DNA from 4 places in the Sphaerisporangium rhizosphaerae genome. Region 1 is predicted to be linked to each of the others. Evidence: riboswitches for the same ligand, from Rfam matches in the RefSeq annotation. Region 1 holds a riboswitch; each other region holds the start of a gene.
The links. A riboswitch is a leader RNA that binds a small molecule or an ion and turns the genes downstream of it on or off. The one in region 1 is predicted to bind cyclic di-AMP.
Positions count from the first base shown of each region.

Region 2: it holds a riboswitch for cyclic di-AMP, as region 1 does, so the genes downstream of both, ACFQSB_RS11935 (C40 family peptidase) here and ACFQSB_RS17605 (C40 family peptidase) in region 1, are expected to answer to the same signal.
Region 3: it holds a riboswitch for cyclic di-AMP, as region 1 does, so the genes downstream of both, ACFQSB_RS13475 (CHAP domain-containing protein) here and ACFQSB_RS17605 (C40 family peptidase) in region 1, are expected to answer to the same signal.
Region 4: it holds a riboswitch for cyclic di-AMP, as region 1 does, so the genes downstream of both, ACFQSB_RS35920 (glycoside hydrolase family 25 protein) here and ACFQSB_RS17605 (C40 family peptidase) in region 1, are expected to answer to the same signal.

Region 1 covers NZ_JBHTCG010000010.1:180,629-184,461, forward strand. The annotation lists gene ACFQSB_RS17590 (L-aspartate oxidase) at 1-55, shown strand, start outside; gene ACFQSB_RS17595 (type III pantothenate kinase) at 55-837, shown strand; gene ACFQSB_RS17600 (helix-turn-helix domain-containing protein) at 1,427-1,591, shown strand; gene ACFQSB_RS17605 (C40 family peptidase) at 1,684-2,634, opposite strand; cyclic di-AMP (ydaO/yuaA leader) riboswitch at 2,766-2,961, opposite strand; gene ACFQSB_RS17610 (amino-acid N-acetyltransferase) at 3,343-3,833, shown strand, end outside.
Region 2 covers NZ_JBHTCG010000006.1:258,343-262,175, forward strand. The annotation lists gene ACFQSB_RS11925 (MFS transporter) at 1-238, opposite strand, end outside; gene ACFQSB_RS11930 (ArsR/SmtB family transcription factor) at 235-810, opposite strand; cyclic di-AMP (ydaO/yuaA leader) riboswitch at 1,309-1,467, shown strand; gene ACFQSB_RS11935 (C40 family peptidase) at 1,550-2,149, shown strand; gene ACFQSB_RS11940 (gluzincin family metallopeptidase) at 2,871-3,800, shown strand; gene ACFQSB_RS11945 (M48 family metallopeptidase) at 3,831-3,833, shown strand, end outside.
Region 3 covers NZ_JBHTCG010000007.1:277,765-281,597, forward strand. The annotation lists gene ACFQSB_RS13470 (ABC transporter substrate-binding protein) at 1-922, opposite strand, end outside; gene ACFQSB_RS13475 (CHAP domain-containing protein) at 1,482-2,189, opposite strand; cyclic di-AMP (ydaO/yuaA leader) riboswitch at 2,202-2,351, opposite strand; gene ACFQSB_RS13480 (hypothetical protein) at 2,858-3,833, shown strand, end outside.
Region 4 covers NZ_JBHTCG010000041.1:48,884-52,716, forward strand. The annotation lists gene ACFQSB_RS35910 (TIGR03086 family metal-binding protein) at 162-746, opposite strand; gene ACFQSB_RS35915 (TetR/AcrR family transcriptional regulator) at 832-1,509, shown strand; cyclic di-AMP (ydaO/yuaA leader) riboswitch at 1,786-1,932, shown strand; gene ACFQSB_RS35920 (glycoside hydrolase family 25 protein) at 1,943-2,692, shown strand; gene ACFQSB_RS35925 (Ppx/GppA family phosphatase) at 2,783-3,715, shown strand.

The DNA of each region.
Region 1 (3,833 bases):
GCTGACCCATTCGGCGCCCGCACTGGACATCGCTTTGGACCTTCGGGGGGCTTGATGCTGCTCACGATCGACGTCGGCAACACTCACACGGTGCTCGGCCTCTTCGAGGGCGAGGAGGTCATCGAGCACTGGCGCCTGGCCACCGACGCCAGGCGCACCGCCGACGAGATCGCGGTCGTCCTGCAGGGGCTGCTCGGTCAGAGCCCCCTGCTCAAGGACGCCGACATCGGCGGCATCGCCATCTGCTCGACGGTCCCCTCCGTGCTGAACGAGATGCGCGAGATGTGCCGGCGCTACTACGGCGACGTGACCGCCGTCATCGTGGAGCCGGGCGTGCGCACCGGGGTGCCGGTGCGCATGGACAACCCCAAGGAGGTCGGCAGCGACCGCATCGTCAACGCGCTCGCCGCCGTCACGCTGTACGGGGGGCCGTGCATCATCGTCGACTTCGGCACCGCCACCTCCTTCGACGCGGTGTCGGCCAAGGGCGAGTACGTCGGCGCGGTCACCGCCCCCGGCATCGAGATCTCGGTGGACGCCCTGGCCGCCGCGGGGGCCCAGCTCCACAAGGTCGAGCTGGTGCGCCCACGCTCGGTGATCGCCAAGAACACCGTCGAAGCCCTGCAGGCGGGCATCATCTACGGTTTCGCCGGCCAGGTGGACGGCATCGTCGAGCGCATGGCGCCCGAGCTCGCGTCCGACCCCGACGACGTGACCGTCGTGGCCACCGGGTCGATGGCCGCGCTGGTGGTGAACGAGGCCCGTTCGATAGACGTCCACGAGCCCTGGCTGACGCTCATCGGGCTGCGCCTGATCTACAACCGCAACACCGCCTGAGCGCGCCCCGCGCGATCAAGCGGCGGGGAGATCCATATCGGGGACGTGGAGGGGGCGCGCGTCGAATACGACGTGGCTCGGTGATCCGCCACGGCAAATCGTGGGTGGCCGGAGTGTTACGCCCACGGGCGTGACCGGCGGAAGAAAGTCAGAAAGCGTACTGGTTTCGCAGGTCGAATTCGGCGTATAGCGTGTCGACCGTATATCTCCGAGCCGGGGCGCCCGCGAGGCGTCCCGCGTGGAACCGGGCCTCCACCAGCGCCGCGATGGTCTTCCATGGCGGATCATGCGGCCCACGGCCATGATCATCGCCGATGTCCCCCCGGACCGGGAGGTGCGGGGACATGTCACGAGTAGTTCACATATGCACTGGTATGTCAATCACAAACGTCATGGGTATCGAGGTCAGTGCTTGACGACCTTTCAACGCGGCGTTTAACGTTCCTGACGGGGCGGGCCGAAGCATTCAGTATGTTGCCGAGTTCGTCGTGGGGGAGGACACCCGATGGCGTATCCGGATCTGGTTTCCCGAGGGAATGACATTCCTTCGGGATCAGACGGTGTGGGACTGAGCGACGATGATCTTCTCTTGCTCGCCGAACTGGCCAAGGGCGTGACCGTCGACAGAGTGGGACGCAGGCTCGACGTGAGCGGCCGCACCGTACGACGCCGCCTGCGCGGCATCTGCGACCGCATAGGCGTCGCCACGGCCATCGAGGCCGTGGCCTGGGCGGCGCGGCGCCGCCTCATCTGAGGTCGCACCGTCCGAGGCAGGGGTACCTCGTCCCGGCGCGAGGCGGCGTCACCGTACCGACGGCCGCCTCGTCCGGCGTGCGCGCCGTGGCGCTAGTCGGCGATGCGCACGCCGCCGGCGAACGGGCGGTTGCCGAGCGGGACCACCCGCACGACATCGCCGGTGCGCGGTGCGTGCACCATCATGCCGCCGCCGATGTAGATGCCGACGTGGTGCAGGTCGCTGTAGAAGAAGACCAGGTCGCCGGGGCGCAGGTCCTCGCGGGAGATGTGGGTCCCCGCGGTCCACTGGTCGCCGGTGTAGTGCGGCAGGCTGATGCCGACCTTCTGGTAGGCCCACAGGACCAGGCCGGAGCAGTCGAAGGTGCTCGGCCCCGCGGCACCCCACACGTACGGCTTGAGCTGCTGCGTCAGCGCCCACTTGGCGGCCTGGGCGGCCTTGCCCTCGCCCGGGATCGGGATCTCGATCCTGGTGGCGCGGCCGTACCCGCCGGCCTGCGACAGCGCGCGCTTGAACAGGCTGCCCTCGGTCTTGGCGACCAGGCCGCGGATCTTGTCACGCTGGGAGGACAGGTCGGAGACGAGCTTCTTGACCTCGGCCTCGCGGGCCTTGGCGCCGGCCTTGGCGCGCTCGGCGGTCGCCATCGCCTTGCCGATCTGGGCGACCTCCTCGCCCTGCTGCAGCTGCAGGGCGTAGGTCGTGGCCACGCGGTCGAGGTAGGCGTCGGGGTCGCCGGACATGGCGAGGGTCAGCGGCGAGCCGAGACCGCCGGTCATGTAGGCGTCCTGGGCGTACATGCCGGCTCTGGCGCGCTTGGCCTCCAGGTCCGACTCGCTCTTGGAGAGGGTCTTCTTGGCGAGCTCGGCCGACCGCTGCGCCTGCTTGAGGCGCTCCTTCTGGCCGTTGTACTGCTCGGTGAGCGACTCGATCTGGTTGTAGAGGTGCTCGACCTGGTTCTTCAGGTCGTTGAGGCTGGGCTTGGGCTCGGCCGTCGCGGACACCAGCGGCGAGCCGAAGGTCACGGCCATCAGCGCGGCGGTCACCAGCGCGATGCGGCGGGGAAGGCGCGAGGATGCACCGGAGGCGCTCCCGAAGCGGGAATGGGCACCGCGTTCTCGCCCGCGGGCGTGCCTGCCCGCGCTCTTTCCAGGCGTGCGCCTAGGCTGCACCAAAAAGCTCCTCTCCTCGGACGCCTACCGGGTTAGCTGACGGGTTCGGGCCGGAGCAGCCCTACCGAGCACGTGACCATGGAGGATCGCGATGCCTCCCTCTCGGATTCACCCCAGGGGTGGCGGGTCGCCGGGGGACCTCCCCCGGACCCACCTTTGGGTCCCCGGTTTCCCGCCGTTCGGATGGGGCGGGAATTAGGCGGTGCGGTCGCCGCGGAACGACGACCGACATTGACGCTGGACATTAGTCCAGTTCAGGTTCCTGCTCAACCAGAACTGCGAATTCTGTTGAGGTTCCACAACCGGCGCGTCACGGAAAGATCACGCCGGTGGACGTCCCGCACCCGTTCCGAGCTGCGGTTACCCGGCCCAGGGGCAGGGGCTCGAAGAAAAGCCGCAGGTCAAAGAGCATCTCGCGCGCCACGCTCCCAGACCTTCCCGCGGCGCGCACCGACCGCGTGCGCCGGATCACGCTCCGTGATGGCGGCGCGAATTGGCAGGTATTTCGGACAGTCCGTTATCGGGGGGTCTCGGCACGGCGTCGAACGCCGCCCCGCCGGTGGGCGGATACGCTGACGCGTCATGAGGCAGGCCGCGCAGCGCCCGTCCGCCGAGGGCGCGCCCGCCGTCCGGCGGGCCCGCACCTCCGACGTGCGGACGATCAGGAAATTGGTCGACACCTACTCCGGCGACGGGCCGCGCCTGCTGCGCAAGTCGACCGTGACCCTGTACGAGGACGTCCAGGAGTTCTGGGTGGCCGAGCGAGACGGCATGGTCGTGGGCTGCGGCGCGCTCCACGTGCTCTGGGAGGATCTGGCGGAGATCCGCACGGTCGCCGTCGACGCCGGCTGCCGCGGCATGGGCATCGGCCACATGATCGTCGCGGCGCTCATCGACGCCGCCCGCCGGCTGGAGGTCCAGCGGGTCTTCTGCCTGACCTTCGAGGTCGAGTTCTTCGGCAGGCACGGTTTCGTCCCCATCCAGGGCACGCCGGTCTCCCCCGAGGTCTACGCCGAACTCCTCGACTCCTACGACGAGGGCGTCGCCGAGTTCCTCGACCTGGAGCACGTCAA
Region 2 (3,833 bases), on a different contig from region 1:
GCAGGCCGATGATCACCCACGGCACCCACGCCGCGGCGGTGAGCAGAGCGACCTCGAGCGTGGTCGCGTGGAGCGCGGTGATCGCGACCAGGGGCAGGGCCACCGAGGTGAGAGAGCTGCCGAAGCCGCTGGTGGTCTCGCCGACCCACAGCAGCCGGAAGTCGCGGTCGCGCAGCAGCCCCCAGCGGCCCCGGGAACGGGACGCGGCGGGCGCGGCCGCCGCGGTGAGGCCGTTCACGGCCGGCCCGGGACGCCGAAGGCGAAGACGAACACCGGCTCGCGGGACCGCCCGTCGTCGGGGATCTCCCGGGTGGCCCACCGGCTGAGGAGCTCCAGGAACTGCGCCTCGAACTCGTGCAGCTCGTCGGGGGTGAGCCGCAGCCACTTGTCGGTGGAGAAGGGAGCGTCCTGCCAGGCCGCCCGCTCGTCCTCGCTCGCGGCGTACCAGGCGCGGACCATGCTGACGTGGTGTTCGAGGTTGAGGGACGCCGCCGCGCTGGCGATGGCGGCGGTCGCGGGGTCGCCGCCGAAGTCGGACTCGCTCCAGCGCAGCTCGGCCGAGGACAGCCGCCACCAGCGTTCGCGCCGGTCGCGGGCGAGCTCTGGGGCCTCCTCGATGAGCTCGCTGCCGGCCAGGACGCGCAGGTGGTGGCTGGCGTTGGCGACGGCCTGCCCGGTGTGCTCGGCCAGCATGCTGGCGGTGCAGGGACCGTAGACCTTCAGCGCGTCCATGAGGCGCCGCCTCGTGGGATGCGACAGGGCGGCCAGCACCCGTGAGTCGGTGATCGTGCGTACGTCTTCGTCGGCCATGCGCCCACTTTGACATGAGCAACGGACATTGCACAACAGATATTGCGTAATTCTCATTGTGGAAGCACTGTTGCTGAAGGATCGTTGTGGAACAGACGTCGTGGGTAACGGGTCTCGGGTGCGGAACGTGACATGCGGGGGCGAATCCCGGTCCGCCGGGCGGGGTTAGGTGGACCGTTCCCTCTCCAAGATCCCTGAACGGGTGTGACTGATGTGACTTGTGTGACTCGCGTCAGGTGCCGTTTCGGGATATGTGAGGGGAATCACATACGGGTAACGGATGCGCTTGTTGTGCAGGGGTTTCCTGATTAAGAAGCCCCTTATTTGATCTATGTGACTTGGTCGCGACTTTGCCTCGATTTGGGGTTCTGTGTAACTTCTGGCCCGCGGCGAGCACGCCATGCCGTCGCGAACGGAGCCGGTCTTCCGACCGGCTCCACGCATGACAATCCAGCGGTCGCCGTCGCCCCAGTAAGGCGCGAGCCAGGACCCCAAAGGGGCGGTGACCTGCCGAATCCGTGCGGCAAGGAGCACGGAACCGGGGACCCAATTGATCCTAAACGCGGGATCAGGGGGTGAATCGACGCCTTGGCGTCGTAGGGCTACTTCCATGCCCGAATCCGTCAGCTAACCCGGTAGGCGTGAGTGGAAGAATCAAGGAGCGATCCTGTCCAGCACCACCCAGAACCCTCGTCTGTCGCGCATTGCCCGCTTCTCTCTCGGCGGTGTGGTGCTCACCATGACGGCCTCCGTGGGAGCCGTGGCGACGCAGGCGACGGCGGCTGACGCCGCCACGGCGGCACCGGCTCAGGGACCCTCAGAGCCGTCCGTCTACGGCCCGGCCGGGCTGATCGAGACACCGAGCATCACCGGGGCCTCCGAGCCCACCGGCACGGCCGCGGTGAGCGAGGCGAGCACATCCAGCACCTCCCGCACATCCAAGAGCAAGGCCAAAGTGAGCAGGGCCGTCCGGCAGCAGCTCAAGGCGCACACGGCCGTCGCGGTGGCGAAGAAGCAGATCGGCGACCCCTACCGCTGGGGCGCCAGCGGCCCGGGGGCCTTCGACTGCTCCGGCCTGATGCTGTACGCCTGGCGCAAGGCCGGCGTGAAGCTGCCCCGCATCGCCGCCAGCCAGTTCCGCACGGTGCGGAAGAAGGTGTCCTGGAAGAACCTCAAGCAGGGTGACCTGATGTTCTTCTACGGACTCGGCCACGTCGGCATGTACGTCGGGCACGGCAAGATGATCCACTCGCCGCACACCGGCGCGCGGGTGCGCATCGACAAGCTGTCGGGCTACCGGAAGGCGTCCTTCGTCGGCGCCGTCCGCCCCGGCGCCTGACCGGCGGGACCGTCGCGGCGTCGGCGCTGCCATCCAGCGATCGGATGACCAGGCCGGGCTCCGCCTGCCGCTCCAGGTTGGCGCTGGACCCCCGCTTGACCCGCGGAACCACCCCCGCCCATCCAGGGCTCCGCTGGGTCCGGTGCGCCGGTCGCCCGTGCCGATCCGCTCCCGGTTCCCACGATGGGCCGGTCCGGTTTCCGGGCCGTCCCGGGATGCCGGCCGGCGATTCCGGACCCTGACCGGCGGTTCCGGAAGCCGACCGGCGGTTCCGGATCCTGACCGGCGGTTCGAAAGCTGACCGGCGGTTCCGGAAGACGATCTGCCGTTCCGGAGGCCGATCGGCGCGAGGGACTCCTCCGGGAGAGCGTCTCCGAGAGGTGCCCCCGCTCCTCGAAGACGTTTCCGGGTGGTGCACATGCCCCTCGCGCCGGTCGTGAAGGCCCCGTCCGCTCCTCCCCCCTCGGAGCGGACGGGGCCTTCGCACGTCCGCGTCCCGCAAGGCCGACGTGGCCGGATGGAGCGAGTTCGACCTCCGCGGGTCCGCCGCCGCGACGTCGAACCGGATCCGCCGCCGGGAAGCCGAGACACGTCCGCCGCCGGGACGTCGATACGGGTCCACCGCTTGGAAGGCGATACGGGGCCGCCGCCGGGACGCTGATGTGAGTCCGCCCATGGGACGCCGATGTGGCCGGGAAGGACGAGCAGGTAGATTTCCCGCATGCGCGTCGTGTGGCTCTGGGCCGTCCTGGCGGGGGTGCTGACCGTGCTGACGGGGCCCTCCGCCGTCGAGGACGATCTCGGACGGCGGGCGCGGACGCTGATCGGCGAGCATCCGGAGATCTGGTCCGGCGCGCGGACCTTCCGCGGCGACCTCTCCCTCGTGGTCGCGGCTCCCGGTGCCCTCACCGCCCCTGGAGCCCTCACGGCTTCTGGAACCGCGGCCCCGCAGGCTGCGAAAACCTCCGCGACCGGGCCCGTTCTCGGAAGCGGGGCCGCCGCCGCGGCCCCCGGAGCCGCGTTCGCCGACCTCGCGCGCCGGGCCGACCGGGCGAGCCGGCTGGTCGCCCGCGTCGTGGGCCCGGTGCGTCCGCTGATCGCCGTTCCCGCCACGACCGAGCAGGCGGCCGTGCTGGCCGCCCCAGCGCAGGTGAACGGCCTGGCCGCGGTGGCGGGCGCCGACCGGGTGATCGTGGAGCCGCGGTCGTTCGCCCGCCTGACCGCCGCCGGCCGCGACGTCGTCCTCGCCCACGAGATCACGCACATCGCCACCGGGGCGGCGCTCGACGGGAGCACGCCCAAATGGCTGGTCGAGGGGTTCGCGGACTACGTCGGCTATCTCGACGCCGGCATCCCGGCACGCCGGGCCGCGGCCGAACTGGCCGATGAGGTGCGCGCCGGACGGACGCCCGAACGGCTGCCCGGGCCGGAGGCGTTCGCCGCCGGCTCCGCGCGGCAGGCCCAGGCGTACGAGGAGGCCTGGCTCGCCTGCCGGTATGTCGCGGGGCGCTTCGGCGAACGCGCTCTGGTGAGCCTCTACCGTGAGTCCAGGCACGGGGACGTGCGGGCGGCGCTGTCCCGCACGCTCCGCATGAGCCTGGAGCGGTTCACCGCCGCCTGGCGCGAGTACGTCCGAGACGAGCTCGCATGACCACGGTGGCGGCGCGGCGCAGGGGAGAGCATG
Region 3 (3,833 bases), on a different contig from region 1:
TGAACTTGTCACCGGCGTTGCCCGAGACCACGCCGAGCATCCAGCCGGGGCAGCCCAGGGTCGCGAACTGCGACTTGACGAAGCCGGTGTTCCAGCCGTCGGTGAAGTTCTGCAGCTTGGCGGTCAGGCCGTCCTGGCTGATCTTCGTGGCGAGGTCGAACGCGGACTTGACGGCCGGGTTCTTGTCCACGATGAGCTGCTGGTTCTTGTCGAAGTAGGTGACGTTGCCGTTCTTGGCGGCCTCCTGCGCCAGCACCACGTTGTAGATGGTGTTGATGCTGTCGACGAACTTGGCGTCCTTGACCTTGGACTGGAACTGCTGGCCGGCCTTGATGAAGTCCTCCCAGCCGCCGCTCCACAGCTTGCCGACCTCGTCGCGGTCGGTGGGAAGCCCGGCCTGCTTGAACAGGTCGGAGCGGTAGCAGATGCTCATGCCGCCGACGTCGGTGCCGAGGGCGAACAGCTTGCCCTCGGTGTTGATGCCGTTCTCCCACTTCCAGGCGGGGAAGTCGGCCTGGCGGCTCTGCAGGCCGTACTGGCCGAGGTCGGTGAAGAACTGGGGACGGGCCTTGGCCAGACCCATGCCGCCCTCGTCGATGCCGACGACGTCGCCGGCGCCGGTGCCCGACTGCAGCCACTGCAGCATCTGCGGCCAGTAGACGTTCTCAAAGCTGTCGGTGAGGTTGTTGTACTTCACCTGAACGTTGGGGTGATCGCTGTTCCACTTGGCGACCGCGGCCTTGTAGCCGAAGTTGGTCCCGCCGCCGAAGGTCTGCAGCGTAAGGGTGATCTTCTCGGCCGCGGCCGAGGACGAGCCACCGGTGCTGGTGTTCCCGCCGTCCCCGCCGGAGCTGCACGCGGCGGTGATGCCGAGTGCGACCGTCATCACCGATGCGACCGCGAGTGTCTTCCCGCGGCGCATATTGTTCATCATTCCGGACCCCTCTCAGGTGGTTGCCCGATCTTTGGGAGGTGCATCGAGGGCCGGCCCCGACAGTCGGGCCCACGATGGCTGGATCCCTCAGTCGTGATCTCGCGGGGGTGAGCCTGCGAGCGATATTTGGGAGCGCTCCCACGAAGGGTCCCCGACGGGCAATGCTGGCGTCAATATGCCGAAACCTAACTGTTACTCCTGGGGCGGTTAGCGCTGAGAAAACCGTAGAGTAGCCCCCATAAGGCCCTTTCGCAGCATTGGGAGCGCTCCCACCGCTTCGGCACAGTCGGGCGCAAATCATCCATGCGCCACGGCGCACGGGCTTCGCCGGGCTCCCTGGCCACCGCGCGCGGGCTCCGCCGAGGTCCTGGGGGCGCGGCGCGCGGGCTGCGCGGCGTTCCGGCCGGCCCGCCGGAGCGATGGGAACGAGCGCCGGCGCCGCGCGGCCGGGGGAGTGGGCCGGCCGTGCGGCGCCGGGAGGCGTCCTTCGCGGGGAGGCGGGCGGGACGCCGCGGAAAGGTGGAACGAGGGCGGCGGGCCGCCGAGGTCAGGCGGCGTAGCCGGGGTAGCCGTATCCGACGATCTGCGAGGCCGGCCTGGTGCGGATCTCGACCCTGCCGCCGTCGGTGTTGCCCTCGACGGTGCGGATGGTGCCGTCGCCGTTGTCCTTGATGACGAAGCCGACGTGCTCGATGCCGTCGATGCTCTTGTCGCCGTTGAAGGAGAAGAACACGACCGCGCCGGGCTTGGGCGTGGTGCCCCAGCGGTCCCGCGCGGCGAACCACTTGGCGTGGGCGACGGTGTAGGCGTCGGCGCCGACGGTGTCCTGCAGGCCCATCTGCGCGCCCACCCAGGAGACGAACATGTCGCACCAGGCGGCGTCGGCGTAGTCGGCGATCGTGCCGCTGTCGCGCGCCACGGTCTCCCTGGCGCGCGGGGAGCTCATGTACCAGGCGTGGAACTTGGTGCCGCCGCCGCTGCCGTTCTCGCTGATGCCGACCTGCTTCTCGGCCAGTGCCAGCAACTGCTCGGCGGAGACCTGCCGGGACGGCAGCCCCGCCTTCGCCGCCTCCTGCCGCGCGACGGCGACGATGCCGCTCTTGGGAGAGGCGGCGTCGGCCTGGGGAGAGGAGTCGGCGTTCGCCGCAAGGGCGGTGCCGGTGACAACCTGGGCGAGCACGAGCCCGCCGAACGCGACGGCCTTCAACTGGTTCTTCGGGGCATCCAGAAGCCGATGTACGGTCGTGACGAACATGGACAAGCTGAGACTCCTTCTTCCTGCCGCCTACCGGGTTAGCTGACGGGTTCGGACGTGAAGGTTCGTCCTACGGGCGCGTCCGTGGGCGGGCGCGCCTGATTCACCCCAAGAAGGTGGGTCCCCGGCTCCGCGTGGGCGCGGACTCGACGGAGGCGCGTGACGGTGGGAGAGGGGTCTCTCCGCAGAGGACCGGCCGCGCCGGGCGATATCGACGGCACGGGCGGGTCGCTCAGAGAAGCGGTCTCCCGTGCCGGGATTCCTCCGAGAGTAATACATCGGACAAACCACATGCAAGTGGGACAAAGCTCTCGTCCGTTCTGGCCTTCTCATGGCAAAGCCAGGCACGCGGCCCGGCGAGAATGCGCGTCGGGCGCGGTTGACCTGCCGCGACGCGGGTAAGGTGCCGCCGATCCGGGCCCCGCGGGCGCGGACACGCCTCCCGGGGGCGTCCGGGCCCAGTGATACTCGGAGCCTGCGACGCCTCCTGTGTCAAGTGGGGCCCGCGTTGCTCCTGTGACTCCTGGGAGCCGCCCGCATCCGACAACGGCCGGGCCGCCGTCGGCCGCCGTTCATCGTCTGTTCCCTATTACGTAGGGTCGCGGGGCTAGGTTGCATGCGTCGTGAACGTGTCAATGCCCGGCGTGGAGAGGAACGGTCGAAGCCGCGTGCGGGAGCAGGGGTCGGCCGTCGCCTGGGTGGAGTCTCCGCTCCAGTTGCTGTGCGCGGTCGAGGCGCGGCACGCGGGGCTGATCGGGCCGGACACCCGCGTGGTGACCCGCGGCAGGCTGCCCGGCCTGCGCGTCACCCGCGCCGAGCTGGACGCGCTGGAACTGCCGGCCGGGCTGAGCATCCAGGCCGCCGATCAGGGCATGCCCCGTCCCGGCCGCCGCGACGCCTGGGTCCTCGGGGACGCCTTCTCCGGCAGGATGCAGCTCACCTCGCTGACGGCCTTCCCCACCCGCATGGTCATCGTCGACGACGGCCTGGCCACCATCCGCCTGCTGGAGCTGCTGACCGCGGGCCTGGCCACCCCTCTGCTGCGCGCCCGCGCCGCGGCCAAGCCGTCCCGCCTGGTCCTGGGCGTCGCCGCGGGGATCCGCCTGCGCGCCGCGGCGAGGGCCGGACGGCTCACCGTCTTCACCGCCCTGCCCGTCCCCGCCGCCCTGGCCGACGCCGTGCGCGGGCTCGGGGCCGAGCTGGTCACCCACGACTTCGCCTGGCTGCGCTCCCAGCCGGTGGTCGCCCACCCCCGGCCCCGCGAGAACACGGTGGTCCTCGGCACCTCGCTGGTGCGCAACGGGCTGATCCACCGCGACCGCTACCTGTCCTGGCTGTTCGCCCTCGAAGGGCCCCTGGCCTACTACCCGCACCGCAGGGAGGACCCCGGCGACCTGGCCGCGGTCCGCGACCACCCCGGGGTCACCGTGTACGACGCCGGGGCGCCGGTCGAGATGACCCTGCGCGACCTGCGCCCCGGCCAGCGCGTTCTCAGCCTGCCGTCCACGGCCGTCACCTCGCTGCGCGTGCTGCTCGCCGCCCGAGGGGTGCCCGTCCAGACCGTGGAGGTGCCCGACGACTGGTGGACTCCCTCCGCGTCGGTCTCCCTCCGATCGCATCTCCAGATGTTCGCGCACGAAAGGG
Region 4 (3,833 bases), on a different contig from region 1:
ACCGCGTATTCACCGGGTTGACCGGCGGCGTCGCTCGATAACGGAGAGAAGAGGTGGACGGCGGCAGAACGTCCCGCCGGTCGAATGACCGGCGGGACGTTTTCCGTGCCGGCGCCGCCTGCCTCGGGGGGAGGAGGCCGCGCCGTCGGCGGGTTCCCGGGTCAGCGGGTCCACTGCGGGTCGCGGCCGAGGTAGCGCAGCAGCTCGGCGGTGGCGTCGTCGGCCGGGTGCGGGTCGAGGGCGGGGGCGTAGGCGAAGCCGCGCAGCGGCTCGGCGAGGACGCGGGCCACCGGCAGCAGGCGCTCGGACAGCTCGGCGTCCAGAGGCGACGGACGGCCGGTGGCGACCGCGATGTCCCAGGCGTGCACGGCGGCGTCCAGCGCGGCGGCGCCGACGGCGACCTCGGCGGGCAGCGCGCCCTGCGGCAGCGGCGTCGGTACGGCCTCCGCGCCGGGCGCCACGGTGGCGAATCCCCGTGCCGCGACCTCCAGGGCGCTTTCGAGCAGGTCCTTCGGGGCGCCGGGGGCCTGCGCCGCCGGGGCGAACGGGTTCTCCTTCGGGCCGCCGGCACCGGTGATCGCGGCGGCGTAGGCGCGCTGGTCGCCGGCGGCGTGCCGCAGCACCTGCGCCACGTTCCACTGCTCGCACGGGGTCTTGGCGGCCCAGTCGGCCTCGGCGGCCTCGGCGATGGTCGTGCGCAGCGCGTTGTGGGCCTGCTCAAGCAGCGACCAAGACGTGGTGGTCATGCGAAACCTCCGAGTTGAAGCGGAACGGATCGTTCTGTTCAAACTATATCGGAACGGAGCCTTCCGTTCAAGCTAGAATGGACGCATGGAGCCCACGACAGCAGGCATGAGGGGACGCAAGGCCGAGGCCGCCCGCAACGACCGCACGATCCTCGACGCCGCGCGAGCGGTGTTCGTCGCCGACCCCAAAGCGCCGATCTCGGCGGTGGCGCACGAGGCGGGCGTCGGCGTCGGCGCCCTGTACCGGCGCTACGCCGGCAAGGAGGAGCTGCTGCGCACCCTCTGCGAGGACGGCCTGCGCCGGTTCACGGCGATCGCCGAGTCCGCGCTGGCGAGCGACGGCGACGCGTGGGAGGCCTTCGCCACGTTCCTGCGCGAGGTCGTCGACTCCGACGTGCACTCGCTGACCGTGCACCTGGCCGGCACGTTCACCCCTACGCGGGAGATGCACGAGCTGGCCGCGCACGCCGGCTCGCTCTCCGGGCGCGTCGTGGACCGGGCCAAGGCCGCCGGCGCGCTACGGCCGGACGTGGTCGCCGAGGACATTCCGATGATCTTCGACCAGATCACCGCGGTCCGTGCCGGCGACGCCGATCGCACCGCCGTGCTGCGCCACCGCTATCTGACCCTGCTGCTGGACGGGCTGCGCGCCGGCGCGCCGGCCACCCCGCTGCCCGCCTCCGCGCCGACCGGCGAGGAGCTCGGACGGCGCTGGCGGCACGCCGAGTCATCCCGCTCCTCGCAGCCCCCGCCCCGCCGCTGACCGGATCCTCGGGTGCGCCTCTGGCCCGCCGGGACCGGGACGCCTGACCGGGTCGTTTCCGGCCGGATGCGCTTCCTCGGGGTGATCACGTCGGGGGAGGCCGGTCGTGTCCGCCCGCGTGACGCCGACGGCGCGTACTTTGTCGCATTTGTGCTCTTTTGATGTGGTATGTACCTTGTTGGGAAGCGGTATGCGTGCCGATGGTCCCACGCCGTCGTGCCCGTTGCCGTCCGTTGCCCACATCGCGCGTACCCGGCGGGACGGCGTCCCGCCGCGGAGACACGCCCGCCTCATCCACACCTCGCGGAACCGGGGACCCCCTTCGCGGAGTGAATCGGAGCACCGGCCCTCGAAGGGACGGACCCACAGGGCACTTCCGCCCGAACCCATCAGCCGACCCGGTAGGCGCGTGGAAGCAAGGAGCGAGCCCTTCATGCCCATCGACCGGCTTTCCTCGATCTTCTCCCACCTCAAGAACCGGCTGGACCTGTCCGGCGCGCGCCTCTACTCCGCCATGGCGGGGGTGATCGTGGCCGTGCTCGCCATCGTGGCGGCCGTCGTGGTGACCGGCCCGGCGGACGCCGCCCCCAGCAGCGCCTCCTCGGAGCGCCCCTACGGTCAGGACGTGTCCGCCTACGAGTCCGACCACGACTGGAACGCCAGCCAGGCGCAGTTCGGCATCATCAAGGCCACCGAGGGCCTGACCTTCCGCGACTCCGCGTTCGCCCGCCACTGGGCCGAACTCGGCAAGAAGGGCATCGTGCGCGGCGCCTACCACTACGGTCACCCCGGCAACGACCCCATCGCCGAGGCCGACCACTTCCTGTCGGTGGTGGACGCCCAGCCCGCCGAGACCGGCGACCTGCTCGTGCTGGACCTGGAGACCAGCGACGGCCGGTCGGTCGCGCAGGTCAACGCCTGGGCCAAGACCTGGCTGGCCCACGTGAAGGACGAGACCGGCGTCACCCCGCTGTTCTACAGCGGCTGGAACTTCGCCGACACCTACGGCCACGGCCTGGCCGAGTACCCCTTGTGGGTGGCCTACTACGGCAGGGAAAAGGGCGACGTCACCCCGCCCGCCGACTGGAAGAGCTGGGCGATCCACCAGTACACCGACGTCCCCATCGACCAGAACGTCTCCGCGCTGACCACCGGCCAGTTGCGCGCGCTCGGCCGCCCCTGAGCGACGGCGCCTCGGCGGAACCGGCAGGACCGGCAGGACCGGCAGGACCGGGAGGATCTCCCGGGCGGGCGCGGGTAGTAGCGTCTGCTCATGCGACTCGGCGTTCTCGACATCGGCTCGAACACGGTGCACCTGCTGGTGGTGGACGCCCACAGGGGCGCGCAGCCGCTGCCCGCCTACTCGCACAAGGTCGAGTTGCGGCTGGCCGAGCACCTGCACGACGGCGACGTCCTGTCCCCCGAGGGTGAGCGCGAGCTGCGCCGCTTCGTCGAGGACTCGCTGCGCATCGCCGAGGACAAGGGGGTGGAGGACATCATGGCCTTCGCCACCTCGGCCGTGCGGGAGGCCGCCAACGGCGAGGAGGTCCTGGACCGCCTGCGGGCCGCCACCGAGATCGACGTGCAGGTGCTGTCCGGGCAGGACGAGGCGCGGCTGACGTTCCTGGCGGTGCGGCGCTGGTTCGGCTGGTCCTCCGGGCGGCTGCTGGTCCTGGACATCGGCGGCGGCTCCCTGGAGATCGCCTCCGGCATGGAGGAGGAGCCCGACGTGGCGATCTCGCTCCCGCTGGGCGCCGGGCGGATGACCCGCCAGTGGTTCACCGGCGCCCCGCCCCCCGCCGAGGAGGTGCGTGGCATGCGCCGGCAGGTGCGCGCGCAGATCGGCAGGGTGGTGGGCGATGTGGTGAAGTACGGGCACGCCGACCACGCGGTCGCCACGTCCAAGACCTTCAAGCAGCTCGCGCGCATCGCCGGCGCCGCGCCCTCCAGCGAGGGGTCCTATGTGAAGCGGGTGCTGCGCCAGGATGACCTCTCCCACTGGACCGGGCGCCTGGCCACGATGGACAACGCCCAGCGGGCCGGCCTGCCGGGCGTCTCCGCCGGTCGCGCCCCGCAACTGCTCGCCGGGGCGATCGTGGCCGACGCGACGATGGACCTGTTCGAGGTCCCCGAGGTGGAGATCTGCCCGTGGGCCCTGCGCGAAGGGGTGATCCTGCGCCGCCTGGACACCATGCCCGGCGCCTGAGGTCCGCGATCACGGCCGCCGGGGTCACCGTGCCCGGCCGTGTGCGCGATCGCTCCGCGCACACGGGAGAATCGATACGTCCACCTGCGTGATGAAACGTGTGACCATGCCCGTCCCG